DNA from 2 places in the Clostridioides sp. LIBA-6822 genome. Region 1 is predicted to be linked to the other one. Evidence: a T-box and tRNA genes for the amino acid it is inferred to sense, from the RefSeq annotation. Region 1 holds a T-box; the other holds one or more tRNA genes.
The links. The T-box of region 1 lies ahead of ACTG48_RS18160 (valine--tRNA ligase). A T-box ahead of a tRNA ligase gene usually reads a tRNA of that ligase, here a tRNA-Val.
Positions count from the first base shown of each region.

Region 2: it encodes a tRNA-Val, which carries the amino acid that the T-box ahead of ACTG48_RS18160 (valine--tRNA ligase) is inferred to sense. The anticodon was not compared.

Region 1 is NZ_CP196995.1:3,844,122-3,859,931, reverse strand. It holds gene ACTG48_RS18220 (response regulator transcription factor) at 1-35, shown strand, start outside; gene vanR (VanR-ABDEGLN family response regulator transcription factor) at 411-1,109, shown strand; gene ACTG48_RS18210 (sensor histidine kinase) at 1,145-2,227, shown strand; gene ACTG48_RS18205 (ABC transporter ATP-binding protein) at 2,372-3,259, shown strand; gene ACTG48_RS18200 (ABC transporter permease) at 3,260-4,495, shown strand; gene pstC (phosphate ABC transporter permease subunit PstC) at 4,864-5,781, shown strand; gene pstA (phosphate ABC transporter permease PstA) at 5,783-6,607, shown strand; gene pstB (phosphate ABC transporter ATP-binding protein PstB) at 6,626-7,390, shown strand; gene phoU (phosphate signaling complex protein PhoU) at 7,418-8,071, shown strand; gene ACTG48_RS18175 (FUSC family protein) at 8,231-9,103, shown strand; gene ACTG48_RS18170 ([Fe-Fe] hydrogenase large subunit C-terminal domain-containing protein) at 9,187-10,623, shown strand; gene ACTG48_RS18165 (polysaccharide deacetylase family protein) at 10,669-11,499, shown strand; T-box leader at 11,811-12,071, shown strand; gene ACTG48_RS18160 (valine--tRNA ligase) at 12,148-14,814, shown strand; gene rgaR (two-component system response regulator RgaR) at 15,240-15,810, shown strand, end outside.
Region 2 is NZ_CP196995.1:4,313,349-4,329,158, forward strand. It holds gene ACTG48_RS20490 (EAL domain-containing protein) at 42-2,141, opposite strand; gene ACTG48_RS20495 (MBL fold metallo-hydrolase) at 2,154-2,951, opposite strand; gene ACTG48_RS20500 (GyrI-like domain-containing protein) at 3,204-3,668, opposite strand; gene ACTG48_RS20505 (MerR family transcriptional regulator) at 4,014-4,823, shown strand; gene ACTG48_RS20510 (BtrH N-terminal domain-containing protein) at 4,826-5,869, shown strand; gene ACTG48_RS20515 (M1 family metallopeptidase) at 5,965-7,428, opposite strand; gene ACTG48_RS20520 (DnaD domain protein) at 7,553-8,611, shown strand; gene ACTG48_RS20525 (ATP-binding protein) at 8,620-9,612, shown strand; tRNA gene ACTG48_RS20530 (tRNA-Thr) at 9,961-10,035, opposite strand; tRNA gene ACTG48_RS20535 (tRNA-Val) at 10,068-10,143, opposite strand; tRNA gene ACTG48_RS20540 (tRNA-Glu) at 10,148-10,222, opposite strand; tRNA gene ACTG48_RS20545 (tRNA-Lys) at 10,229-10,304, opposite strand; gene ACTG48_RS20550 (adenylosuccinate synthase) at 10,630-11,919, opposite strand; gene ACTG48_RS20555 (hypothetical protein) at 12,001-12,309, opposite strand; gene dnaB (replicative DNA helicase) at 12,514-13,842, opposite strand; gene rplI (50S ribosomal protein L9) at 13,861-14,310, opposite strand; gene ACTG48_RS20570 (DHH family phosphoesterase) at 14,311-15,810, opposite strand, start outside.

The sequences.
Region 1 (15,810 bases):
TAAGAGGAGCAGGTTACTATTTTAATAAGGAATAATAAATATATTAACATCACTAATAAGTATTAAAAATGTGCAATGTTAGCAATATCTAAACGAAATTATAAAATAGCTGACTATAATTTAACTGGTGAAACCTATTTTTCTAGGCTTTATCATTTAAATTATAGTCAGTTTTATTATTTAAAAAGATTTTTACCTGAATTATTATTTTATAGATTATATTTGAAAAGATAAGCAAATTGCATATCTAAATTCATATATTTTTCATTTTCATGATTAAGATATACTAAATAAAAAGTTAAATAATAAGATTAAGAATTTCTTAATAAATTCTCATGCAAAAAATCATATATAAAAAAGTTAAATTTAGTATAATAGATATAAATATATAGAAAGGATTTTTAAAGTTTATGAGTGGAAAAATTTTAGTTGTAGATGATGAACGTGATATTGCTGATTTAATAGAAGTTTATCTTACAAATGAAAACTATATTGTTTATAAATTTTATTCTGGCCTTGACGCGCTAAACTACATTAACTTAGATGAATTTGACCTTGCAATTTTAGACGTTATGTTGCCAGGGATAAATGGTTTTTCTTTGTGCCAAAAAATTCGAGAAAAATATACTTATCCAATCATTATGTTAACAGCCAAGGATGAAGAAACAGACAAAATTACAGGTTTGACCCTAGGTGCTGATGATTATGTTACTAAACCTTTCCGACCTTTGGAGCTTGTTGCCAGAGTAAAGGCACAACTTAGACGGTATAAAAAGTATAGTGGAAGTTTACAGTCTGTTGATGAATTTTCACATATTTTTTCTTTTTTAGGTCTGGAATTGAATACCCAGACATATGAATGTCATTTAAATGGCAAAGCTCTTTCACTTACACCAACAGAGTTTTCTATTCTACACGTATTATTAAAGAATCAAGGTTCTGTGGTGAATTCAGAAAATCTTTTTCATGCTATTTGGAAAGATGAATATTACAATAAAAGCAACAATACTATAACAGTTCATATTCGTCATCTTCGTGAAAAATTAGGTGATACTGTAGATGAAGCAAAATATATAAAAACAATTTGGGGTGTTGGCTACAAGATTTGACACCTATTTTTCTTGTCAAGAAAGGATGTAGTATTATGAAAAAGACTAATAATTTTACTTATAGTAAACAAAATACAGAGGCATATATAAAATATAAGTTATATACAATGTTAGCTCTCTACACAGTTATAATGTTGGCTTCAATGTTTATAGCTGATTATACATTTTCAAATTTTTCAAATCCTTTTATTAAATGGTTTCAGTTGAGAAGAGATGTATTATTTTTTTTGGTTTTTATACTTGGATATATCACTATCTTCAATTTTTATTGGAAAAAACCATGGAATTATTTAAGAGAAATTATCGATGCTACACATACTATTTATCAACAAAATGATGATTTGGTAGAATTATCTAAACCATTAAAGGAAATAGAACAACAAATGAACCAAATTAAGATGTCTGTTTTGTTAAGTCAGCAAGCAGTGAAAGAGGCCGAAAATAAAAAAAATAATCTTGTAATGTATCTAGCACATGATATAAGGACACCTCTTACTTCAGTTATTGGATATTTGAGTTTATTGAAAGAAATACCTAATATGAATATTTCTCAAAAATCTAAGTATATCGAAATTGCACTTGACAAAGCACAATATTTGGAAAGACTTATCAATGAACTTTTTGAAGTAACACGATATAATTCTAATCAAATCAAAATTAATTGCGAAAAAGTAGACCTATATTATATGTTGCTTCAGTTAAAGGATGAATTTTATCCAATACTATCTGAAAATGGAAATACAGCTATTCTAAAAGCAAATGAAAATTTAACGATAAAAGCAGATTCTGAAAAACTTGCAAGAGTGTTTAATAATATCTTAAAAAACGCTATTGCTTACAGCTATCCTAATACAGAAATTATTATCTCAGCAGTTTATAAAGACAGCAAGGTAGATATTGCTTTTAGAAATTATGGTCAGACAATTCCAGAAGAGCAACTTTCTGCTATATTTGAAAAATTCAATCGTTTAGATGAAGCTAGGAAATCTGATATGGGTGGTGCAGGCTTGGGGCTTTCTATAGCGAAGGAAATTATAAATTTGCATGGTGGTGATATTACTGTTCAAAGTAAAAATGAAGTTACAATATTTACTATATCACTTCCTGCATCTGCTTAGTAAAATATGAATCAAATATTAGGATTTTCTTAAGAAATTATCTATTTAATATTAAAACTATGAGTGTCTTTGTTTAGTAAAATAAATACTGAGCAAGGCACTTTTGTTTTTGCAGGTAAGTAGATAAAGAGAGGAGTTTCAAATATGGAATTAAAAATTGAACATTTGACAAAAAAATTTAAGGATAAAATTGCTGTAGATGATGTTTGCCTTACTTTAACACCAGGTGTATGGGGATTTCTCGGAGCGAATGGGGCAGGTAAAACTACTTTGATGAGAATCATTACAGACATTATGAAACCCACCAATGGTAAAATTTTATATAATGGAAAAAATATCTATACAATGGGTGCTGATTACAGAAATTTACTAGGATTTTTGCCACAAGAATTTGGTTTTTTCCAAGATTTTTCCGTAAAAGATTATCTAGAATATGTAGCAGCGTTGAAAGATGTACCACCAAGAGAAGTAAAAGGAAAAATTAATAATCTGTTGGAAATTCTTACATTATCTGATGTAAAAAACAAAAAGATTATTAAATTATCTGGTGGAATGAAACGAAGAGTGGGAATTGCACAGGCTATGTTAAATGACCCTAAAATCCTTATAATGGATGAACCAACAGCAGGACTTGACCCTGGTGAACGAGTGAGATTTCGTAATTTTATTTCAGAATTTTCTCATAATCGTATCGTCCTAATATCTACTCATATTGTATCTGATATTGAGTACATATCAACTCAAAATGCTATTATGAAAAGTGGAAAAATTCTTGATGTAGGTACAACTGATAAACTGGTTAAGAAGGTAGAGGGTAAAGTATGGGAATGTCTTATATCAAATATAGATATTCCCAAATATGAAATGAACTTACGTATAATCAATCAGCGTAGTGAAAAAAACAATCAAGTATCTATTCGTTATTTGTCAGAAAGGTCACAAATTGATAACTCTATTGCTGTTGAACCAAGACTAGAAGATTTATATTTATGGTTATTTCCAGAAGCAATTTATAGTAAGGAGGAGAAATAAATGCGTATTTTTTATTTGGAAATCAAACGAGTGTTGCAATCACGTCGTACATTAATTTTATTATTGCTGGCATTAATTTTATCTGTGCTGATGGCTTTTCTTCCAATTACTTATGAGGGTATCAATTATTTAGATAATAATGGAAAAGTAGTCGAATTGAGTGGTTTGGATGCTATTGAATATAAAAAAACAATTTATGCTAATAACAGTGAGATTAGTAGTGGAGTTGTAACACCCAAAAAATTAAAATATGCTTTAAATATATGGAAAAAAACAGAAGAAAAGTATGGAAAAGTAGGTAGTGAGGATTTTCCATTAGATGTTTATTCTAAGAGTATTCTAGCAATTCGTCCATTGTTGAATAGACTTCCTGAAGCATTTGCTAATTCGGAAACAGGATTTGCAATAGAATTATCAGAAATAAATACGAATGATTTAGATTCTTTTTATGAACAATGTAAAACGCACTTAAATGATATTATGAAGATTGAACAACAAACTTCTAATGCACAGATGCAGGCTCAAGAGCTTTATAGCAAAGTAGATACTCCATTTGAGATATATCCAGGTTATTCTAAAGATGCTTTTGATTATATAGTATTTTATATTTTTATATTATTAATTATATGTGTTGCAATTGCTGCATCTACTTTTTCTGGTGAATATCAGACACAATCAGATAGCATCCTTCGTTGTACTAAACATGGACATACTCGTCTAGCGTTTACTAAAATATTAGCTCTATTTTCTATATTTATAGTAATGTTTGTTGTATGTATTTCTATCCATTTGGCAATTTCTGATTTAGCTTTTGGCACTGAATGTTTGAGAACCTCATTTCAAATGTTGTTTTCTGTTATTAGCCTAGTAAATATAAATTTACTACAAGCACAGATTCTTATAGCTATTGGTGGGCTGATTTCAATACTTGCAATGGTTAGTTTGACATTATTTTTATCTGCAAAATGTAAGGATTCTCTTACTTCTATGCTGATTGCTTTTTCTATTTGTTTAATTCCTATGGGAATAGGTGTTAGCTGGTTTGGATACCTACTACCATCAGGGGGAATTGGTTTTAAGATTAGTTTATTATATCAAATGACATCATTTAATTTCTTAAATTTAGGGAATATGAGCTTTTGGACACCACACATTATACTGTTTTTCTCAGTGATAGAAATACCTATTTTTATATTTTTGGCTATTCGTACTTATTGTAAACATCAAGTATCATAACAATTTTATGGAAATAATAGCTACATAGACAATAGAATATAATAATTACATATGTAGTATAGATGTTAAATTTAGTTAACAAATCTTAATAGCAGGTATAAGGAATAAATTACACATAAAGTGTATTATTACTTATATCTGCTATTTTAATATAATAAAATACCATCGTAATGTAAATTAAATGTCAAATATAGTTCTAAAAGTAAAATCAATGTTAAAAAAGTGAATATAATTTTACACTTGTTTAACTTAATCCTAATATAGATTTAACTTAAAAAAAGTAGAATAAAAGTATAGAAAATTTAATTGATACGAATTATAAAAATTTAAATTTTGAATACAGAATGAAAATCGATTGGGAGGATATTATGATAGTAAAATCTAGGTTAGTAGGTTTAGAAAAAAACAACAATAATGGCAACAAGACAAAATATATAATTGAAAAAGTAGCAAAAAATATTTTTTTACTTAGTGCTTTGGTAGCAGTTGCAAGTTTACTTTTGATAATAGGATTTGTATTTTATAAAGGACTAAGACCATTTATATTTGAGGGATACTCATTTATAGATTTTTTAACTGGTGCAGATTGGGTTCCTTCTGCTAATAAATTTGGAATATCATCTATGATAGTAGCATCAATATTTGCAACACTTGGAGCACTTGTGATAGGAGTACCAGTGGGTATATTAACATCTATATTTATAGCAGAAGTAGCACCTAAGAGGTTAGCAAAAATAATGTCACCAGCAGTTGAGCTTCTAGCAGGTATACCTTCAGTATTATACGGTGTATTTGGTCTTGCAGTGATAGTTCCAATGATACAAAATATGTTTAATCTTCCAAAGGGTCAAAGTTTATTAGCAATAGTAATAGTACTAGCAGTAATGATGTTACCAACAATAATATCTGTATCAGAAACAGCTATAAGAGCAGTACCAAAAGCATATAAAGAAGGTTCATTAGCACTTGGTGCATCAAAAATAGAAACAATCTTTAAAGTTGTATTACCAGCTGCGAAATCTGGAGTATTAGCTGCAGTAGTATTAGGAGTAGGAAGAGCTTTAGGAGAAACAATGGCAGTAATACTTGTTGCAGGAAACTCACCAGTTATGCCAACTTCAATAACAGACAGTGTAAGACCACTTACAACTAATATAGCACTTGAAATGGGATATGCATTTGGTACACATCAAGAGATGCTATTTGCAACTGGAGTAGTACTGTTTACATTTATATTAATCTTAAACTTAGTTTTAAATAAACTTTCAAATAAGGCGGTAAATTAAGATGAGAAAGTTCAGAGAGAATACATTAAAATTATTAGTATACCTATCAGCACTATTTACAATAGTATCGTTAGTAGTCATAGTAGGATTTATATTTATAAAGGGAATCGGAAATATGAATTTTAATTTCTTATTCAGCAATTATTCAGCATCAGGTGATGGTGGTATACTTCCAATGATAATTACAACATTATACACAGTAGTAGTTTCTATAGTCGTAGCAACGCCTATAGGAATCTTAGCTGCTATATATTTACAAGAGTATGCAAAAAAAGGAAAAGCAGTTACAGCCATAAGATTCGCAACTGAAAGTTTATCAGGAATACCATCTATAGTGTATGGATTATTTGGAGGAATTTTCTTTGTTGTTACATTAAAAATGGGGTATTCAATAGTTGCAGGTTCGCTTACAGTAGCAATAATAATATTACCAGTAATAATTCGTACAACAGAAGAAGCTTTAAAGACAGTTCCTCAAGCGTATAGAGAATCATCATTAGCACTGGGAGCTACTAAATTTCAGACTTTATATAAAGTAGTACTTCCAAGTGCAATACCAGGAATCTTATCAGGAATAATCTTATCAGTTGGTCGTATAATTGGAGAATCAGCTGCGATATTACTTACAGCAGGTACTGTAGCTAAGATGCCAGGTGGAATATTTGATAGTGCAAGAACATTAACTGTACACTCATATTTACTGACTAAAGAGAGTGGAGATATAGCAACAGCAGCTAGTATAGGAATTGTTTTAATAGTAATCGTATTAGCACTAAACATGCTAGCAAGATTTGTTGCTAAGAAGTTAAATAAGGCTAATTATTAAATTTAAGAGGTGTGAATGATGGAATTAATCGATAATATAAAAATGAGTGTAAAAGATTTGGATTTATTTTATGGTGACAAACAAGCATTAAATAAAATAAATATGGACATAAAAGAAAATAAAGTTACTGCTTTAATAGGACCATCTGGATGTGGGAAATCAACCTTTATAAGAACTTTAAATAGAATGAATGACTTAATAGAAGATGTAACAATTAAAGGAAATATTTTTGTGGATGGAGAGGACATATACATTTCAGATGATGTCATAAATCTTCGTACTAAAGTAGGGATGGTATTTCAAAAACCAAATCCATTTCCTATGAGTATATATGATAATGTTGCCTATGGCCCTCGTACACAAGGGCTAAGAGATAAGAAACAATTAGATAAAATTGTAGAAGAGAGTTTGAAAGGAGCAGCTATTTGGGATGAAGTTAAAGATAGGCTTAAGTCATCTGCATTAGGACTTTCTGGTGGACAACAACAACGTATATGTATAGCAAGAGCAATTGCTATGAGACCAGAAGTTATTCTTATGGATGAACCTACATCTGCTTTAGACCCAATTTCAACATTAAAAGTTGAGGAACTTATAGAGGATTTAAAAAAAGATTACACAATAGTCATAGTTACTCATAACATGCAGCAAGCTGCTCGTATATCAGATGAAACAGCTTTTTTCTTAAATGGAGAGGTTATAGAATTTAGTGATACAAAAACTATGTTTACCACTCCTGTGGATAAAAGAACAGAAGATTATATAACAGGTAGATTTGGTTAAAATATATAACTATAAAGGAGTTAGACAATGGTCAATAATAGCTTAGATATAAGTATTGATACTTTAAAGGAACAAACAGTACTTATGATGGAAAAATGTGAAGAAGCAATAGAAAAGTCTGTGACTTGTATGATAGAGAAGGATTTAGAAGGTGCAAGAAAAGTAGTAGAAAATGATGAAGAGATAAATAAATTAAGAGAAGAGATAAGGGATAAGAGTATAGAACTAATAGTATTAAAGCAACCAATGGCAAGGGATTTAAGATTTATTTATTCATTAGGAAATATATCAATAGAATTAGAGAGAATAGGAGATTATGCAGCTAATATAGCTAGAGAAATGCTGAAAATAGGTGGAGAAGCTTATATAAAAGAGCTGATAGATATTCCTAAGATGGCAAAAGAATGTAAATCTATGATGTCTCAGACTAGAGAAGCTTTAATCTTATTTGATGCAAGTATAGCTTATGATGTAGGAACTAAAGATGATATTGTAGATGGTTTGTATGAACAAGTACAAATTGATTGTTTAAAAATAATGCATGAAAATACAAATACCATAGACCAAGGGGTAAAACTTTTACTTATAGGAAGATACCTTGAAAGAATTGGAGACCATATAACAAATGTGTGTGAAAAAATAATTTTTGCAATTGAAGGTAAAATGGTAGAGATAGGATAAAAAAACTGCTTTAAAGCAGTTTTTTTTATTGTCTAAATTAAGAAGTAATTGATAAAAAAATATGATTAATGGGTAAATTTAAAAAATTGTGATATACTAGGAACATATTAAATTTGAGGATGCGTATTTTATAGAAAGTGCTTTTTAGGAGGTGGAACTTTGAAACTTCAAAAGATGGGTATGAGAACTATAAAAACAGGAATTAGTGTAACGTTATGTATGCTTTTAGGAGACTATTTAGTTGAGAATATGTTTTATTCTCTGGTAGCATGTATAATTTCTGTCCAAGATACAGTAAAAGGTTCTTTAAAAACAGGAATCAATAGAGTAGAAGGTACTATTTTAGGTGGTATAATAGGATTCATCTTTGCCATCACTAAAGCTGGAGACCCTTTTTTATGTGGTCTAGGAGTAATGTGCTCAATATATTTATGCAATCTGTTTAAAATAAAGTCAGTAGTAGTTGCCTGTGTAACTTTTCTGGCTATACATCTAGGTGTAGGAAACAATGACCCTGTATATTATTCTTTACATAGGGTACTGGATACATCTGTAGGTGTCTTGTTTGGGGTACTTGTTAATTACTATGTTGCTAGACCAAATTATCTAAATAGTGTTATAGATGAGTTTAAAAAGATAGAAGAACTGTCAATGTTACTTATTGAAGACAAAATACTTAGAAAAAATAATTTAGATGTAGAGAGATTTGAAGAAGAAGTAGAAAAATTAGAAGAAATATATTCAAAACTTATTGATGAATTGGATTATAGTTTGAGTGAAACTAATATAGAAAAAATTGAGAATGCCTTAAGGATATGTAGAGAAATACATTTTCATATGCAGTCTATAGAGTTATTAGAAAATAAACTTTATTTAAAGGAGCATACATATAAATACCTTAAGAAAACATATAATGTGGATGAATTAGACTGGAATATAGATGAAGAAAAAAGCCCTGTATTTAACTATCATTTAATGAAAATAATGCTTGAAATAGAGATGTTAAAGAAATTAAATAAATTATATCAATAATAGTAAGTAAATAATAAATAAAAAATAGTATCTTTGTAAATATTAAACATATATAAGTTTAATTTACGGAGGTACTATTTTTTATGAATACTAGAAATGATAATTCTAAAATATTAGAAATATATAAGATGAAGCTTTTTGGAGAACTTGTAAAGGCAGTGTGGAATGATAATACAGAGGATATTGAAAATCTACCTGAAAAAATTTTAAATGATAATTTGAATAATAATTTAAAAAATGATTTTAATGAGGAATTTGATAAAGATACCATGGTAAATCTAATTAGAGTAACTATGGGATTAGATGTAACAGGAGACACAGATAAAAATTTAAAAGATGCATTACATGAAGCTATAAATTTAGATGAAGTCAAAAGACCAATAATATCTATAATATCAGATGCTTGCAAATATTGTGATGAAAATAATAAGGAAGATGAGTCATGTAAAATAAAAAGCAAGCATATTAATTGTAATGAGGAAGATGTATGTAGTGCTTGTGGTGATTGTGTATCAAGATGTAAGTTAGGTGCAATATCAGATAAGATAGAATTTATACCAATGATAAAGTTGTTGAAAGATATAAAGAGTCCTGTATATGCAATAGTCGCACCAGCTTTTGTAGGGCAGTTTGGAAAAGATGTAAGCCCTGGTAAATTAAGAACTGCATTAAAAAAGATAGGATTTGAAGATATGATAGAAGTTGCTTTGGCAGCAGATATGCTTACTGCAAAAGAAGCATATGATTATTATGAACATATGAAAAAGGATGAAGAAGGATGCTTTATAACTAGCTGTTGCTGTCCTATTTGGGTAAGCTTGATACAAAATAGTTTTCCTCAAATATTGGAGAATGTATCACCATCTGTTTCTCCTATGATTGCCTGTGGGAGAGCTGTAAAAATTTTAAATCCAGATGCTAAAGTTGTATTCATAGGTCCTTGTATGGCAAAAAAGAAAGAAGCAATGTTAGAAGATATAAAGGATGCAGTTGATTTTGTGCTTACATTTAAAGAGTTACAAGAAATATTTGATGCATTAGAGTTAAATCCAGCTATAATGGATGAAAGTAATAGAGTAGAGGCATCCCTTTCAGGTAGAGTTTATGCTAGAACAGGAGGTGTAAGTAAAGCAGTTAAGTTATCAGTTAGAAGAATTGACAAAAATATAAAATTTGAAGAAAAAGCATTTGAGGGAACAAAAGAATGTATGGACGGTTTAAAGAAAGTTTTAAATAAGGAGATAGAAGCTACCTTTATAGAAGGAATGGGGTGTGTAGGAGGCTGTGTAGGAGGTCCTAAGCGTATTTTAAGTGTAGAAGAAGGTACTAAGAATGTTGATGAATATAGTGAAAGCACAAATATGGAAACTCCATTTGATAATTTAAATGTGTTGCAATTTTTAACTTCTTTGGGAATCAAAAGAGTAGAATCTCTAGGAGAAAAGGAAGAAGAAAAAGTTAAAAAAATATTTAGTAGAGATATAAAAAGTAATAAGAAAGAGAATAAGTATAAAAAGTAATTTTTACTCTTAAACTTATTCTTTTATAAAAGGGAGATATGGGGGATGAAAATTAAAGATAATAAGGCTACTTTTCATGTAATGATAAGGTTATTTCTTATAGCTGTTTTAATTTTAACTGGGACATTATTGGAAGAAAAAATCAATAATGTTCCAGTCCAAAATATAAGCACAAAAGGTGAAAATACACTAGAATTACTTTCTCAAGGGAATACATTAGGAGAAATTATGTATAAAGCATCTCAAGAGGAAACAAAAGGACCAGGGGCTACTTCTGAAAAAGTAGCGTACATAACGATAGATGATGGACCATCAAAATATACAAATGCACTTCTTGATATTTTAAAAGAGAACGATGTCAAAGCGACATTTTTTATGCTTAATCAAAACATGAAAAATCATAAGGAAGAAGTAAAAAGGGTATTAGAAGAGAAAAATTCAATAGGTTTTCATAGTGTAAGTCATGATATACATAAGCTATATAAAAGCCCAGAGGTAACAGTGGGGGAGTTCAATACATGTAATGATACTTTACAAGATATAACTGGTCAGAGTTCAAAATTAATAAGATTACCCTATGGAAGTAAGCCATATATGCCAGAAGGTTCATATAGTAAACTTATGGAGAATGATTATTTAATTTGGGACTGGAATTTGGATACACAAGACTGGAAATCTTCTACAAGTCAAATTGTTAGTAATATATTGTACTATGGAAGAAAAAGAGATGAATTAGTAGTGCTGATTCATGAGAAAGAACAAAGTTTAAACGCTTTAAACAATATTATAAGAATTTTGAAGGAGAGAGGATATACAATATTGCCAATTACAGAGAATATCACACCTAAAAATTTCTGGCAAGAAAACTTACAATAAATTCAATTATAGTAAAAAATAAAGTAAATTATTTAGGAAATAAAACATATAATTTATAAAATAGAATATAAAAAATAGAACATAAGAAAGATAATGTAAATAGAATGTAATCTAAAATAAATAACATGGCGTTAAAATTTAAACAAAAAATAGTATAGTTATTGACATTATAAGACAAAATAAGTTGAAAAAAATAGTATAGAATATAATAATCAGCATATAATATAAAAAAATAATTAAGAAAATTCAGAAAAAATAAAATAAAAATAATTGACAAAGAGAATAATATTTGTATATAATAATATGTAATATTAAAGACTGAGAAGAAGAGGAGTAAGTAAATACTACTAAAAGAGAGGAAAATTCACTGGCTGTAAGATTTTCTAAGTATAAGGTTTGCTGAACGTAGCTTTGGAGTTTCTAAACTGAACTGTTAGTAAGTTTAGACGGTTAGAACCGTTAAATTCTTTGAGAGTCAAAGTTGATGAAATAACATTAAACAATATTTGATTAATGTTATTGTATTTTAAACTTTGGAATTAAGGTGGTAACGCGAGCTTTTCGTCCTTTTAAAGAGGATGAAGGGCTCTTTTTTATTTCTAGATATATTTTAAAAAATTTATTTATAAAAATACAGGAGGCAAGACAATGGAAAATACGAACTTATCAAAAACTTATAATCCAAAAGATTTTGAGGCTAGGTTATATAAAAAATGGATGGATGAAGGGTATTTTAAATCTAAACCAAATCCAGATAAAAAGCCATTTACAATAATGATGCCACCACCAAACATAACAGGGCAATTGCATATGGGACACGCTCTTGACCATACACTTCAGGATATATTAATAAGATGGAAGCGTATGGATGGGTATGAAGCTTTTTGGCTTCCAGGAACTGACCATGCTTCTATAGCAACTGAAGTTAAAGTTGTTGAAAGAATAAAAAAAGAAGAAGGTAAGACAAAGTATGAAATAGGTAGAGATGAATTTTTAAAGAGAGCTTGGGACTGGAAGGATGAATTTGGAGGAAAAATATCTAACCAACTTAAACAATTAGGAGATTCTTGTGATTGGGATAAAGAGAGATTTACCATGGATGAAGGGTGTAATGAAGCAGTTATAGAATTCTTTGTAAAACTATATGAAAAAGGTCACATATACAGAGGGAATAGAATAATAAACTGGTGCCCAGATTGTAAAACTACTTTATCAGATGCAGAAGTTGAGCATGAAGAACATGACGGAAACTTTTATCATATAAAATACCCACTAAAAGATAGTGAAGATTTCTTAGAAATAGCTACAACTAGACCTGAGACGATGATAGGGGATACTGGTATAGCAGTAAATCCGGAAGACGATAGATACAAACACTTAATAGGAAAAACAGCAATACTTCCATTAGTAGGAAGAGAACTTCCAATAGTTGCAGATAATTATGTTGACTTAGAGTTTGGAACTGGTGCAGTTAAAATGACTCCAGCACATGACCCTAATGATTTTGAAGTAGGATTAAGACATAATCTTGAGCAGTTAAATACTATGAATGAAGATGGAACTATGAATGAAGTTTGCGGAAAATATGAAGGTATGGATAGATTTGAATGTAGAAAAGCTATCGTAGCAGACTTAAAGGAGCAAGGTTACCTAATTAAGATAAAAGAGCATAATCATAATGTAGGAACTTGTTACAGATGCCATACAGTGGTTGAGCCTAGATTATCAGAGCAATGGTTTGTTAAGATGGATGAACTTGCAAAACCAGCTATAGATATTCTTAAAAATGGAGAACTAGAATTTGTTCCAGAAAAATTTGATAAAACTTATTTACAATGGCTAGAAAATATAAGAGATTGGTGTATATCAAGACAATTATGGTGGGGTCATCAAATACCAGCTTACTATTGTCAAGAATGTGGAGAAATAGTAGTAGCAAAACAAATGCCTGATAAATGTCCTAAATGTGGAAGCACTCATTTTAAACAAGATGAAGACGCATTAGATACTTGGTTTAGTTCTGCACTATGGCCTTTCTCTACTCTAGGATGGCCAAATAAAACTGAAGCTTTAGACTACTATTACCCAACAAGTGTACTTGTTACAGGATATGATATAATATTCTTCTGGGTAGTTAGAATGGCTTTTGCAGGGATGTTCTGTATGAATGAGAAGCCATTTGACCATGTATTAGTTCATGGATTGGTAAGAGATTCTCAAGGTAGAAAGATGAGTAAATCTTTAGGAAATGGTATCGACCCATTAGAGATAATCGAGCAATATGGAGCTGATGCACTAAGATTTACATTAACAACTGGAAATTCCCCAGGAAATGATATGAGATTCTATATGGAAAGAGTAGAATTTGCTAGAAACTTTGCCAATAAATTGTGGAATGCATCAAGATTTGTATTTATGAATATTGATGAAGATATAATTAAAAACATAACTAGAGAAAGTGTTAAAGATAACTTAACTTTAGCAGATAAATGGATAATATCAAGAGCAAATAATATTGTAAAAGAAGCAACTAATAATATGGATAAGTTTGATTTAGGAATAGCACTTCAGAAGATATACGATTTCACTTGGTCAGAATACTGTGACTGGTATATTGAAATGGTTAAACCTAGATTATATGGAGAAGATACAAATGCTAAATCTGCAGCATTATATACATTAACTTATGTTCTTGAAAAGATATTAAAATTATTACATCCATATATGCCATTTATAACAGAGGAGATATACACTTACCTTCCTACTGTTGAAGGATGTATAATAGTATCTGAGTGGCCAAAATATAATGAAGAAGATAATATGGCTGAAGAAGAAGAAATGATGAATTTATTGATGGAAGGTATAAGAAGTATAAGAAATGTAAGAGCAGAAATGAATGTACCACCTTCTAAGAAAGCTAAATTGATAATAATACCAAGTGAGGAAAAGATAGAAGCTATTGAACTTGGTAAAGATTATTTCATAACTTTAGCATCTGCTTCAAATGTTGAGGTAGCAAAAGACAAATCTAATGTACCAGAAGATGCAGTTGGAGTAGTTATTGATGGTGTTGAAATATTTATACCTCTTAATGAGTTAGTTGACTTTGAAAAAGAAATTGAAAGATTATCTAAAGAAAAGAAAAAATTAGAAGGAGAAATAAAAAGAGTTAATGGAAAACTTGCAAACCAAGGATTCCTAGCAAAAGCTCCTGAAAGTCTAATTGAAGAAGAAAAAGCTAAAAAAGAAAAATTTGAAGAGATGATTAAATCTGTTGAGGAAAGACTAATAAATTTAGAATCTAAAATAAAATAAATGAAAGTGTTAATAAAAACATACAAAAAGTACGTAATTTGTACTTTTTGTATGTTTTTCTTTCTATATATACAAATATGATGTTATAATTCATTACAGATGTGTTATATTTTTATCTTATTTTATGATTATATTAATCTTACATTTAAAAAATTTATGAGTAATAAAAATTTGCTGTATTATGATATTTAACATAGCATAATAAAATACATATTACATTTGTTTTCATATATTTTTTACACAATATAACTAGAAAAATAGATGAATTTATCATAATTTAAGTTTATGTATCAAAGATAATTACTAGAAGTAGTTTAATCGACAATTTAAACTTGTAAAAAAATTTGAATAGAAAAGTCAATGAGTACAGTTTGGAAATTGAAATAAAGTAAACTAAATGATATTTTAGATTTGGAGGTGATATTATGTTCAGGGTAGTTATATGTGATGACGAAAAAATACAAAGAAGCATACTGAAGGAATTTGCAGAAAAACTTTTGTCTGAAAGGTGTCTAAATTATCAAATACTGGAATTCTCCTGTGGAGAAGATTTAATATCCAAATACCCAGAAAAAATTGACATTATATTTTTAGACATCCAAATGAAAGATATCAATGGAATTGAGGTGGCTAAAAAAATAAGAAAGTTTGATGAAAAAGTAGAAATTATATTTACAACAGCTTTTTCAGAGTATGCTCCCCAGGGTTATGAAGTACGTGCTTATAGATATTTAGTAAAACCTATAGAGTATAGTAACTTTGCAATGGGTGTAAATCTTTGTATTGATAACCTTCAAAGAAAGAAGGAGCGTTATATAGTTTTAAATAGTAAAAAAGGATTTAATAGAATACTGATAGATTCTATTTTATATGTTGAAACTGTAAAGAGAGATTTAGTTGTACATACATTAGGGAGAGATTATAAAGCTAATATGAGCATGAAACAAGCAGAAAAATTATTATGTGAAAATGGATTTTTCAGATGTCACACAAGTT
Region 2 (15,810 bases), 470 kb from region 1:
ACAAATTTATATCCTAATATAATCTATAAGCTCTTATAAAATTATCTCACTCTTTCTTGATTTGCATACTCTATAAACTCTTCAAAAGGTACAGCTTTGCTGTAATAATATCCTTGATATATTTCACATCCTAATCCATATAACTTATCTCTTTGATTTAAATTTTCAACATACTCTACAATTATATCAAAATCCAAATGCTTTGAAAGATTTACAATAGACATTATGATTTCACTGCTTCTTTTATTTGTAAGTATCTCTTTAACTAACGAACCATCCAATTTAACTATATCAAAATTATTATTTTGAAGATATATAAGAGAGCTGTGCCCCATGCCAAAATCATCCATAATTAACTTTACTCCCAAGTTATGTATCGCATTTATACGTTCAATAATTATTTGTGAACCTGACAATGCAACTTGCTCTGTGATTTCTATACCTAGCATATTGGGATTTATATCATTACCATTAATTATATTTTTTATTTGCTCTGGCAACTTAGGGTCATCAAGTTGGTCTGGAGATATATTTACAGAGAATTTAACAGGATTTCTCAGTAGCTTTTCACTCTTCTTTAAATCAACACATGCTTTATTAATAATATACTCTCCAAGCTCATCTAAAAATCCTTCTTCTTTAGCCAAGATTATAACTAGTGGTGGATAAATGAATCCCCCTATTGAATGTTTCCATCTAAGTAATCCCTCTGCACCCACGACACTTCCATTATAATTAACTTGAGGTTGATAAAAAAGTTCTATCTCTCCTCTTTTCATAGCAAATTTTAAATCTGAAGCCAACATTTTTGAAATTGACCCTATTTTACCACTGTAATTTAAAAGATTTGGCTGTTCACCTGTTAATTCATACCTTTTTATTAAATTTGTTAAGTTTTCTATATTATTCTTAAACATGTATGTATATCTATTTTGCGACATTTTTATAAATGGTATATAAATCATAACCCCAATACATAGATTAAACAATTGTAACATACTACCTCTTATAGAGCCTGTAGCCATATAGCCACTTAAAAATATAGGTGATGTCCATTCTACAGGAGAAACTGTACATGGAACAAACCCTATAGACATAGCTATATAACTTGTAATAGTTAAGATTATAGGCGTAATTACAAAAGGTACAAACATAATATGGTTAAAAACAATTGGGATTCCGAAAACTAACATCTCATTTATATTAAAAAGAGCTGGTATGGAAGCAATTTTGGCTAGCTTTCTTACATTTATACGTTTTTCACTAAGAAAAATCGCAATTACTAGACATAGCAAAGAACCGCATCCACCCAACAAGACCATTGTATCAAAAAAAGTCTTAGTAAAAATTTCTGTTGGCAATTGATTATTGTTAACTAAATTGATATTAATTGCCATACTATTTTCAAATAAACTTTTTGCAACTGTATCTAGTACATTACTCCCATGAATTCCAAAAAACCACATGAAATGCATCAAGAAAATAAATAATAAGGCACTCATGAGATTTCTTCCCATTTTACTAAACACATTTGAAAATAAATCGTAAAATATATCTTGAAAGTTTGAACTTCCAATTAGATTTATCATTATTACTCTAAAAATAGAAAATAAAAATACTACAATTATGAACGGAACTATAGCCGAAACTACCATATTAAAATCTGCATCTGCTCCCTCTGTATGAAACTTTACACTTGTGACAAAAGATTCTGTAAGTTTTACAAACAATACAGATGATGTCATAGCTACAATAATAGCTGTAAATAACCACTTGGTCTTAAATACTTCTATATAATTAAGTTCATTGCCACTTGAAAACACTAAAAAAGAGCACATTGCAACTATAGGAACAAGTACTGTATACTTGCTCCCATATATTTTCCCATAACTATAACTTATTGTTAATAATATTATTAATGAAATAATTCCTAAAGTAGAATCATTTATAAAGTTAAGTATATTTGTAATTTCTCCATTAAACAAACTTGATAAATACTTTTGATAAGCATCAATTGGAAGATTCAAAATGACAAGAGCAGTTGAACCAGCCATAATAGCAGGTATCGCTAAAATCATTCCTTGCTTTATAGAATACAAAATTTTATTATCTTCGACATTTTCGAAATTTCTTTTTAGCAAAGTTATTCACCTCTACTTCATTTCATAAACATTAGAAACATCATTTCGTGATAGTACATCTAGTTTTACATCCTGTCCAACTACTATATCATTTGATGCTAATACTCCTTTTGAAGTCTCATATGCCAATTCTGGAAAATTATTTTCTTTGCTTAAGTGTGCCAATAATATAGATTCTGTCCCTTCATTAATAAGCTCAACACAGAAATTAGCTGCATCTTCATTAGATAAATGGCCAGTATTTGACATTACTCTTTTCTTTAAAGCATATGTATATGACCCCATCATAAGCATATTAGGGTCATAATTTGATTCTAACACTACTAGCTTAGATTTATATAGGTGTTTTTTTATATTTTGAGTTATACATCCTATATCAGTAGCTATAGATATCTTTTCATCACTTTCTGTATAGAAATTATATCCAACTGGGTCAGACGCATCATGTTCTATTGAAAAAGGTCTAACTATAATATCTCCTAATGAATAAGTTTTATCATTTTCAAAAACTTTCATATTTTTATCTTTAACATCTCCTAACTTATCCTTCATAGAACACCATGTCTTTATATTAGCAAATATTGGTATATCAAACTTTCTTGATAATATACCTGCCCCTTTTATGTGGTCAACATGCTCATGTGTTATAAATATTCCTTTTAATTTATCTGCATCTACATCAATGTCTTTAAGACCTGTAGTTATTCTCTTTCCACTTAATCCTGCATCTACTAGTATATTGGTATTTTTATATCCTATATAATGGCAATTTCCACTACTGCCACTTCCGACTGAACAATACTTTAGCATTCCTTCACCTCTTTTTCTGCCTTATAAATTATATTATACCAAAAAAACAGGAGTTGTCTCGAAATTGATTTTTTCTAATCAAATTTTAAGCTCAACTCCTGTTTTTAATAAAGAAATATTCCTTCTATACGGCTTACACTTAGGTAAATATTAGAAATTTTTCTAACTTGCTGTCTTCAGACTTGCTTTACTTTAGCACACAAGATATACAATCTATTTTTATTCAATCACCTATATAATCTCTACCTTGTATTAATGAATTGGCAACATCATTTTGGTTAAAAGTTCGCTCGTTGGGCGATTTGGCGTATTTAGGTATTGATAATAAATTTCTCCAAGCATTTCATATGGACTACTCTGTACCCATGCAAACAATTCTTCTAATGTAGAGTCTTGTAAAAGATAATCACCTTGGTCAATTGCAGTAACTATCTTTTGTGCAGGTATTTCTATCCCCTGAATATCATCTACGCCTTCCATCTTAGTTGCAGTAGGAAAACCTATTTCAATATTTAAGTTTTCTAAGTCCATATTGTGAAAGCAGACAATAGGTGCTCCTGCTACGAAAGTATTTTTACTTTTTATATAGTCCATGATTTTGGCATATCCTTGAGCAGAGAACTCTTGAAATTCAAGCATGAAGTTAATTGTTTTCCTTATTACTAAAGCATAATATGCACTCTGTTCAACCACAGTAATATCTGTTTTTCTTGACATTTCATTTCCTCCAATAAGTTTATTTTATTTATAGTTAATATGATATCATCTAGCATATATTGTGGCTTGTCCTACAATGCTCTTTTTAAGCCCCAAAGTAATAATTAAATGGCACAAACATATTTAAATACTATACATAATATTTTCAATATGCAAACCATAAAGCAAATTACTTTAAAAATACATTATAAATTAATAGGAGTATCAACTCTATATTCCATAAGGACATTATATATATAAATAGAGAGATAAATAGCTTATTGTATAGTCATCTTTAATACGTTATAATTTTCTTGACATTCCAGTGCAGAGGATAGTTTACAATTAAAATCGAAGGAGGTAATTATGTATAGAATAAGTCAGTTTTCTAAAATATCTGGTTTGACTGTAAAAGCTCTACGCTATTATGATAAAGAAGGTATTTTAGAACCATCATTTAGAAATGAAGAAAATCAGTATAGATACTATGATGATGATAATTTGAAAAAAGCAATGCTTATTAAGTATTTACGCTCTTTAGATTTTTCTATAATAGAAATCAAAGAAGTTGTTGAAACTGTCAAAAATGAAGATGATTTAGTATATATCTTACAAGAAAAAATTAAATTTATTGAAATGAATATTTCAAGAGAAAAGAAACTCATTCAGAAAATTAGCATGGGTACATCTTCATTAGAAATTACGCATGAGAATAACAAATACAAAATTGAAAACATTGAAATTCAAAAAATGCTTGTTGCTTCTATCAGATTCACTGGAAAGTATAGCGACCTTGATAAGTATGTCCCATTGCTTTATAAAGCAGTAAAAAATAATAAAGATGGAAAACATTTTAACTGCTATTTTGATGAGGAGTATGTTAAAAATGCAGACATAGAATTATGTGTACCTCTAAAAAAGCACATTACAGATACAAGTATTGAGTGTAAAGTATTACCTAAAATTAAAGCAATATGTACAAAACACTATGGTAGCTATGATACTTTATATCTTGCATATAAGGCTATGTTTGAATATGCTAATGCTAATAACTTGAAAATTTTGACTCCAAGTAGAGAAGTATATATCAAAGGGCCTGGTGCTATTTTCAGGGGAAATCCTGCTAATTATATAACTGAAATTATTTTGCCTCTTGAAATAATAGAAAAGGAGTAATTATGAAAAAATTAATTGAAAGTTTTGTTCCACAAGGCGGGAAACACTGTATTACTAATTCGCTGAAACAAATTTTTACTTATTATGGTTATCCAATGTCAGAAGAAATGTTATTCGGATTAGCATCAGGTATATCATTTCTATATTTAAATCAATCTGCCTCACCTATGATAAATGGAAGAACAAAAATATTTGAGTTTGAAAATAAACTTGCCAAACGATTAAACATAGAAATTAAATGTAAGTCTGGGAATAATTATCCTAAGATTTTTGACAGTACAAAACATTTGGTTGATACAAATAATCCAGTCCTAATTTATGTAGATATGCCTTATATGAAATATCTAGGAATGAACCAAAATAACCATTTTGGAGGTCATGCAGTCGTTTTATTTGGATATGATGAAACATCAAGAAAATTTTGGATAAGTGATAGAGATAATCATGATTATCCGATAAAAATTCCCTCTGGGCAAATATCTCAAGATTATCATATGGTCGATTACGATGAAATTGAAAAGGCACGCAGTAGTGTATATAGACCATTTCCTGCAAACAATAAATATTTAATATTTGATTTTACTGGTTTCAGAGTGATTGATAAGGTAATTTTACAGGAAGCTATAAAAGAAATTTGTGATACAATGCTAGATCCACCAGCACAACTTATGGGTATTAATGGAATCATGAAATTTTCAAAAGAAATACTAAAGTGGAAGCAATTTAGCTCAAACAAACTACGCTTGGCTGGGATAACAAATTATTTTCAAATCAGTAAAGATGGTGGAACTGGCGGTGGGATTTTCCGCAAGATGTATGGCGAGTTTTTAATTGAATCTGCTCCAATAATAAAAGATGAGAGACTATTTGTGATAGGTCAAAAGTTTATTGATGTTTCTGAACATTGGAACGAAATAGCTAATGATATGTGGGAATTATCTCAGACAGCTAATGTTGAACTTTTGAAGAAGATGTCTAATTCAATCTCACAAATTTATGATGATGAAAAAAATTTGTATTTATCATTAAAAACTACTGTAGATTAGAGGTTCTTAAGAACCTCCATTTCTATTTTTTCTGTTTTTTACACAAAAAAAGAAATGCTCCAAATTCTTATTTTGAAACATTCCCTGTACAAAATTTACTTGTATTCACTTATAATCTTATTTATATCTACCCCTTTACTACTCCATAGCTCTACAAAAGCTCTTCCATTAGCATTTTTATGTTTATATTTATTATAGTATTCATTTAAAGTCTCAAAGAATACTTTATCGCCAACTTCTTTTCTTATTTCATTAAAAGCTATTGCCCCTTTTGTATAAACATTCAAGCTGTATTCAGTAGAATTTTTATACTCATTTGTTGGCTTAAATATATTCTCACTCAAATAACTCTTTGTCTGTATTTCCATAGTCTTTAGAAGTTTATTTGCCATTTCTTTACCATATTTCTGTTCAAAATACACTATTGTAGAATATTCAGTAAGTGCTTCATCCAACCAAGGTTCACTTATTTCATCATTTCCAACAGCAGAATACCACCATTGATGTGCTGTCTCATGAGCAATAACATATTCAAGTAGAAATTCATTTTTTTCATTATATAAACTTTGGTCTATCATAACAAGCATAGGATATTCCATCCCACCTATAAAAAAATCACTTGCTACAACAGAGTATTCTTTGTATGGATATTTGCCAAATAATTCACTAAATATATCTATTGAGTCTTTTGCAACTTCAGTTGCTTTTTTAGAAAGTTTTTTATTTAAATTGTATGTACTAATAGCTACTCCTTTTGAATCCACTTTATTTACATCAAATTTACTACTTAATATAAATGCAAAGTCTCTAACATTTTCAGCTTCTATTTCATATAACATCTTTTTATTGTCATGTTTGTCATTTATAAGTTTTCCTGTATGAGCAATTTTATATTTATTTGGAATCAATAGTTTCACATGAAAATCGCTAGTTTCACTATAAAACGGGTCCCCAATTGTTTCATAACTCTTTAAATTCCATCCTCTTTCATCATTAACACAAGCTATAGGAAACCAATTAGTAACATTTATAGTATTTTCTCCATATCCAAATCTTCCAACTGAATTTGGCATTTTTACATTATATTTTATGTCTAATGATATTTTTTCATTTGGTTTCAATTCTTTTCCTAATTCTATTTCTAATATATCATTTTTATCCCCTTTAATTTTATACTCCATTTTACTATTCTTATTTAATACATTCTTTATATCTATGTATCCTTCATTAAATCCATTAGGATAAGCTCTTGTCATTTCCTCTTTTTCAAAAGGAGCAAAATCTTTTTTGGAAAAAGCATTTGGATATATATGAAAATATACTTTATCCATATTTGATTTTGTATTATTTATGTACTCAACATTCTGATTACACATTAGCCTCTTAGTTTCATCATCAAATATAACATCCATATTATATTGATTTATCTTAGAATTGTTTTTTTCTTTGTACGTTTCTAGACTGTCATCCTTTTCTATAAAGCAACCTATTATTAATACCACAAATAGAATTGCTACTGATAATGTTCTTCTTACTTTTTGGTTGAATTTTATAACCAAAATATCTCCTCCCTTTCAAAATGAATATTGCTAGAAAATATTTACATGCTAATCTTGTGACCTTTTATTTGTTTACAGACAAATATAATATAAAAAATGATATAATTTAATCTGAGGTGATAAAATGTTTTTCAAAGAAAGCAATGAAATAGATTTAGGTGAAATCACTATTCCCAATATCTTTATAGATATATTTATGCCAATGGCGGACGGGTTATACGTAAAAGTTTATCTTTTGGGTTATAGACAAGCATGTGATATTACTTCTAATCCTAAGTTCGACAATAATTCAATAGCCAAAAACCTAAATATACCTTTGTCTGATGTGTTATCTGCTTGGAAATTTTGGGAGGAAAAGAAGATTATAAAAATACATGACAATGGAGAATTTGATAGTTTTAATTATTCAATAGAATTTTTAGATTTAAAAAATTTCTATATTGAGAATATATTAGGTAATAATTCATCTATAAAATCTAATACAGATCAAGTTGTATCTACTTCTGAAAATCCAAGTATTAGAAAAATGTTCAATTCCATAAATAAAATAGTTGGCAGATATCTCGACCCAAGTGAAAAAATAAGTATTATGGATATAATGAATAAATACAATATGAGCCCTGATATGATACTTTGTGCTTATGAATACGTCAAAGATAAAACAGGTACATCAAAACCAGTTAAATACATTGAGGGTATTATCAGGAATTGGTATGATTCAAATTTATATACACCAAAAGATGTTGAAGACAGCTTTTTAGTTAGAAGTGAGAGATATATTTTATATAAAACCATTTTCAATGAGTTAGGATTTTCAAGACAACCATCAAAGTCAGAAAAAGAACTTATGGACAGTTGGTTTGATAAATTTGATATGGATATGGACTTGATAATAAATGCCTGTTCTAAGTCTAAAAATATTTCAAACCCAAGTATATCTTATATAAATGGTATAGTTAAAAATTGGAATGAAAAAAATATAAAAAATTTAAATGATTTAAAGCAAAAAGAGGAAGAACGTATAGTTAAGGAGAATATTAATAAGAAGCAGATTAATACTACTCAAAACAACAATACTTACAAGAAAACTAAGTTTCATAATTTCAACGAAACATTCACTCAGTATACCTCTGATGAACTCGATGAGATTATTAAAAAAAGTCAAAAAGAAAAGTTTAAGTAGGTGATTAAATGAATGAAGATAAAATAAGAAAAATACTTGCTAAATACGATAAGAAAAGAGATAATAACGAACTCTTATTAGAAAATAGAAAAAATGAGGTATATAATAGAATTCCGGAAATAAAATCTATAGATGATGAGATTTCTAAAATAGGCCTTAGCTTAGCTAGAACAGTACTTTTAAATCCTAAGTCTAAAGATGAAATTGTGAATAAATCTAAAGATACTATAGAATCTTTAAAGGTAAAGAAAGAAGAACTTTTAGTTGAAAATAACATACCTCTTGATTATCTAGAAATAAAGTTTCAATGTGCTTCTTGTAAAGACAAAGGTTTTTTACCTAATGGTGAAAAATGCTCTTGTCTTAAACAAGAAATTGTAAATGAAGCTTATAAAATGTCTAATTTAGATAGGATTTTAAGTCAGGAAAATTTTTCGAATTTTAACTTGAATATATTTTCTCCTAAGAAAGGTTCTAATGGAGAAATATCTCCTAGAGAAAATATGCTAAATAATTTAAGTATCTGCGAAAATTTTGTTCATGATTTCAAGAAAGATAATGATGAAAATTTACTGTTTTATGGTTCTACTGGACTGGGAAAAACATATATGTGCAATTGTATTGCAAAGGAATTATTGGACAAAGGAAATGTTGTAATCTATCAAACTTCTTTTAGAATATTAGATATTCTTGAAGACTATAAATTTAGAAGAGACACAAATAATCAGATAAGTGAAGATAATTATAAAAACTTGTTTGATTGTGATTTATTAATAATAGATGACCTTGGTACTGAACTTAATAACTCTTTTACTAGTGGAGAAATCTTCAACATTGTAAACACAAGACTAGTTACTGGTAAAAAAATTATTATCTCAACCAACTTAACACCATCCCAAATAGGAAACACTTATACTCAAAGAACTCTTTCTAGAATTTTAGACAAATTTAGGATTTTAGAATTTACTGGTGATGATTTGAGATGGGAAAGATTTAAATAAAATAGCCCTTAAAAAACATTTTTTTATTTTTAAATAGAGAGGTAAGAACAAACTTGCTTCTCTGTTTAAAACTTATACTAAAGAAACTAATCTCTCTGCTATAAGTACACTTCTAAAGTATTTTTAATACATCTAATTCTTTATATTACTTGTAATTTATCAATATTGTAAACTTATCAGATTATATAATACTATTCTAAAAAGATTCTAAATTTTAATCTTAAAATTATATCATTACAAATAACTTAATACTTTATTGTAATTAAATTTAATTTTTCAATCAAAAAAAGATACTTAAAAGTATCCTGTAACATAGAAAATTATATTAATTTGAATTTATGTACTTTGTGGAGCTGGTGATAGGAATCGAACCTACAACCTGCTGATTACAAGTCAGCTGCTCTACCGTTGAGCCACACCAGCATATAATCTAGTATTCATCTCTAATTCAAAAATGGTGGGACTAACAGGGCTCGAACCTGTGACCCCCTGCTTGTAAGGCAGGTGCTCTCCCAGCTGAGCTATAGTCCCATACTGGTGACTCGTAGGGGAATTGAACCCCTGTTACCGCCGTGAAAGGGCGGTGTCTTAACCTCTTGACCAACGAGCCATAATTTGGTGATCTATCCGCGACTCGAACGCGGGACACCCTGATTAAAAGTCAGGTGCTCTACCGACTGAGCTAATAGACCACATTTTTTCGACTTTTTTCGTCGTTTCTTTCACTCACAAGTTATATTATAACTGCTATACAATTTTTAGTCAATAGTTTTTTTATTTTTTTAGCATATAATTAAAATCCTCTTGAACTACCTATTTTCAACAAGTATTTTAAATAAAATATGTAATTATAATACAGAAATTCAACTTTAATTACACATAGAATATACATAAATAATTTTAACTGAATAAAAATTTAATATAAATCTAACACAAAAGAGTATCTCTAATAACTATAATCATTACTTTGAGATACTCTTTCCTTATTATTCATAACTTAAATTGTTTAATAAAATATTAAGCAAATATATTTTTTCTTATTATTGTTTGAGCTCTATTAGGCCCAACAGAAACCATGTCTACACTCACTCCGACCAACTCTTCTATTTTAGCTATATATTTCTTTGCATTTTCTGGAAGATTATCAAAATTATCTACTTGAGTTATATCTTCATTCCATCCGTCTAATTCTTCATATATAGGTTCACATTTTGCTAAATCATCTAATGATGCTGGGAAATCTGTTATTATTTTATCCCCCATTTTGTAAGATGTACAAACTTTTATCTTATCAAATCCAGTTAAAACATCTAGTAACATAAATGAGATACTAGTTAAACCATTAACCCTAGCTGCATACTTAACTATAACTGCATCAAACCATCCACATCTTCTTGGTCTACCAGTAGTTACTCCAAATTCATGACCTTGTTCTCTTATTTTATCACCAATTTCATTTATTTGTTCTGTAACAAATGGTCCCTCTCCAACTCTTGTAGTATATGCTTTTACTATACCAACAACATCTTTTATCATATTTGGCCCTATACCTGCACCAATTGCAAATCCACCAGATGTTGGATGAGACGATGTAACAAATGGATATGTTCCTAAATCTAAATCTAATAAAGTTCCTTGTGCTCCTTCAAATAATACTTTTTTACCTGCTCTTACCGCATCATATACAATAACTGACGTATCTGCAACATATTTTCTTATCTGTTCTGCATATCCTATATATTCATTATATATAGTTTCAAAATCAAATAATTCTTCTTTTCCATATATATTTTTAACTATTTCATTTTTAGCATATATCTGAGCTTTTAACTTTATAGCAAATTTATCTTTATCCATTAAATCACATATTCTTATTCCAGATCTCTCTGTTTTATCCATATAACAAGGTCCAATACCTTTTTTTGTTGTACCTATCTTTAAATCACCTCTGGCTTCTTCTGACAATGCATCTAGCTCTTTATGATATGGGAATATGACATGGGCTCTATCACTTATTTTTATATTTTCTGTACTTATATTATCCGCTTTAAACATTTCCAATTCTTCTAAAAATCCTTTAGGGTCAAATACTATACCATTTCCTATTATATTTACTGTTTTTGGATTTAATACTCCTGATGGAATTAAATGTAATGCATACTTCTTACCTTCCACAACTAATGTATGCCCTGCATTATTTCCACCTTGTCCTCTCACTACTACATCTGCTTGAGTAGCAAGATAATCTATAACTTTACCTTTACCTTCATCTCCCCATTGAGAACCAACAATTGCAACTGTTTTCATGTAATTCACCTCTATATTTTATATACTCTCGAACGCTTTACTTATTTATTCTATCAAACATTCGTATTTTTTTCAACTTTTTTAGCGTTCTCCAATATTTAACAAATACTTTTCTATTTTTGAAAATTCATCTTTCTCTATAATTTCTTTTTCATATTTTATAACTTTTTCCATAAATTTATCCACATCTAAAAGTTTTTCTAACTTACATATGTTAATTATATTTCCAAAGTTTGTATTAGTCATATTTATATAATACTGACTATCCACAATACTAGCATAAACAACAATCGATTCTTTTAGGTTATTATCAATTATTCTAAATAAGTTTATTTCATCAAGTACTTTAATTATATTGGGATATATACACTTTAAGCTTATTTTTTCCATATTATTCCTCCTAATAATTAACATTTATACACAGATAAAGCAAGCCAAAAGCTTGCTTTATCTACTTATTCACACTTATCAACAGGGCACCTGTGGATACTGTGGATAATTTTTTAGCTAAATTTCAATGTTTAGACATATTTAGTGACAGGTATCCACATTTTTCCTGTAGAAAGAAAGGATGTTCTGTGGATATTCGTTAGATTATAGGTCTCTCAACTTATCCCCAAATCTTTGAACTTCACCAAGCCAAACTAGTTCTACAGAACCAGTTTCACCATGTCTATTTTTTGCTATTATTACTTCTCCTATATTTTTACTCTCAGAATCAGCATGATAATATTCATCTCTATATAAGAACATAACTATATCTGCATCCTGCTCTATTGCTCCAGATTCTCTTAAGTCAGATAACATAGGTCTATGATCTGCTCTTTGTTCTGGTGCACGTGATAACTGAGATAATGCTACAACAGGACAGTTTAATTCTTTAGCTAAGACCTTTAGTGACCTTGATATTTTAGATATCTCCTGCTGTCTACTTTCATTATTGCCTTCACCTTCCATAAGTTGAAGATAATCAATAAGCACTAAGTCCAGACCTTTTTCTATTTTCAACTTCCTGCACTTTGACCTTAATTCTGATATTTTTATACCAGGAGTATCATCTATGTGTATTTTCGCATCTGATAACACCGCCATAGCATCTATAATTCTAGGCCAGTCATTATCATTAAGTGTTCCAGTCTTTATTTTTTTTAATTCTACACTAGACTGTGAAGATAGCATACGTTGTACTAATTGTTCTTTAGACATCTCTAAACTGAACACAGCTACAGAAGCATCACCTTTTAGGGCTGCATTTTGCACTAAGTTTAAAGAAAAGGCAGTTTTACCCATTGCTGGTCTAGCCGCAATTAATATTAAATCGGTCCTTTGAAGACCATTTATTTTTTTGTTTAAATCTTTAAAACCAGTAGTTATACCAGTCACATCACTCTTATTAGTGTATAACTTTTCTATCATATCATAGGCATCCATTAAAACTAAGTTTATAGATTTAAAATCATCACTAGTTTTCTCCTGTGATATATCAAATATACTCTTTTCAGCTTGTTCTAAAACATCTTCAATTTTAGTTGCTCCACTATATCCTAGATTTATTATTTCATTAGAAGCTTTTATAAGCTTTCTAAGCACAGACTTCTCTTTTACTATATCAGCATAGTATTTTACGTTTGAAGTCGTCGGTACTATAGTAGAAAGACTTGTAATATAACTGATTCCTCCAATATCATTAAGATGCCCTTGTTTTCTTAGTTCTTCTGTTAATGTTATCAAGTCTATAGGCTCACCTTTATTACTTAAAGTTATCATACATTCATATATTATTTTGTGAGCCTCTTTATAGAAATCATCAGGCTTTATAGTTTCTGTGACTGTTATTATAGCATCTTTATCTAGAAGTATAGAACCCAATATTGATTGTTCCGATTCTACACTATGAGGAGGAATTCTCGTCATATCTTCCATCTTTATCACCTCTAGTTATTACTGTTTTTCTTTTACATCTACTCTTATTTTAGTAGTTACTTTTTGATGTATTTTTATTTCTACAAAAGTTGAACCTAGGGCTCTTATTGGCTCATCTAATAATATTTTTCTTTTATCTACATCTATATCTTTTTGTTTCTTTAATTGCTCAGCAATCTCTTTAGCAGTTATTGAACCAAAAAGTCTTCCACCTTCTCCTGCTTTTGAATATATTTCTATATTAATTTCTTCCATTTGTTTACCTAATAAAACAGCTTCTTCATATTCTTTTTGTGCTTTTATTTCTTTAGACTTATTCTTTTCATTTAATTCTTTTATTGCTACATTATCTGCTTGCACAGCCATCTTTTTAGGAAATAAGAAATTTCTTGCATATCCATCACTTACTTCTTTCATTTCCCCTTTTTTACCAGTCCCTTTTACATCTTTTAATAATATAACTTTCATCTATTCTTCCTCCTCCAAATACTCCTCTATTATTTTATTTACCATCTTATAAGCTTCTTTTAGAGAAACATCTTTTAACTGTGCTCCAGCTATATCTATATGTCCCCCGCCTCCTAATTTCTCCATAAGCACATGTACATTTATCTGTCCTAAGGACCTTGCACTTATAAATATAGTATCATCTTTTTCACCTAATACAAAGGAAGCTTCTACTTCTTTTATGTTTAATAACTCATCAGCAGTTTGAGCTATTATAACATTTATACTATCTATTTCTGTACTTGAATATGCTAAACATATCCTATTATTAATTATTTTAGTACTTTGAATTATTTCAGCTTTTATTATGAAGTCTTTTACATCAGAATTGAAAAACTTTTTAACCTCAATAGTATCTGCTCCAACTTTTCTAAGATAAGAAGCTGCTTCAAAAGTCCTAACACCTGTTTTAAACGCAAAGTTTTTAGTATCTAGACTTATTCCTGCTAAAAGTCCTTCAGCTGTGAGTTTATTTATTGTTACATCTTCATCCATATATTGAACTAATTCTGTAACCATTTCACAGGTTGAAGATACATATATCTCATGGAATAAAAGTACCGCATCATTTATGAATTCTACACCTCTTCTATGATGGTCTATTACTACTATCTTCTCTGATAGCTTTAATAACTCTTCACATTCAGTATAATTAGGTCTATGAGTATCAACTACTACAACTAACGTATTTTTAGTACAGTTGTCAATAGCTTCTTCTTTTCCAATAAATAGTTTCTTATAATAATTATTTTCATTTATTTTATTTATAAATATTTCTATAGATTCATTTACAGAGTGTAAAACTATGTTTGCTGTTTTGTTACAGGATTTACATATATCATAAACTCCAACTGCCGCTCCCATAGCATCCATATCTGGATATTTATGTCCCATTATATAAACTTGGTCACTTTGTTGTATAACTTCTCTTAGAGCGTGACCTATCAATCTGGACTTTACTTTGGTTTTCTTTTCTACAGCTTTAGATTTTCCTCCATAAAATACAAATTTATCTTTTGTTTTTACAACAGCCTGATCACCACCTCTACCAAGTGCTAAGTCAAGGGCACCTGTAGCAAGTTTTAGGTTCTCATTTAATGTATCTCCATCTATACCAATTCCTATACTTATAGTAACAGGAAGATTATTTCCATAATCAATATGTCTTATTGTATCTAAAATAGAAAACTTCTCAGTTTCTAATTTTTTCAACTCTTTTTTATGCATTACCAAGAAAAATTTATCTTTTGAGGTTCTTCTCAATGCACCATTTGAATTTAATTCCAAAGCAGAAAGTATTTTTTCTACTTCAACATTAATTAAAGCCCTCTTATCTTCTGCTGCACTTTTTAATACTTCATCGTATCCATCTACTTGTATTAGCATCATTGCATTTTTTTCATCATCATAATCTTGTTTTACTTTTAAATATTCTGTCTTGTCTATCCAGTATAATATCAT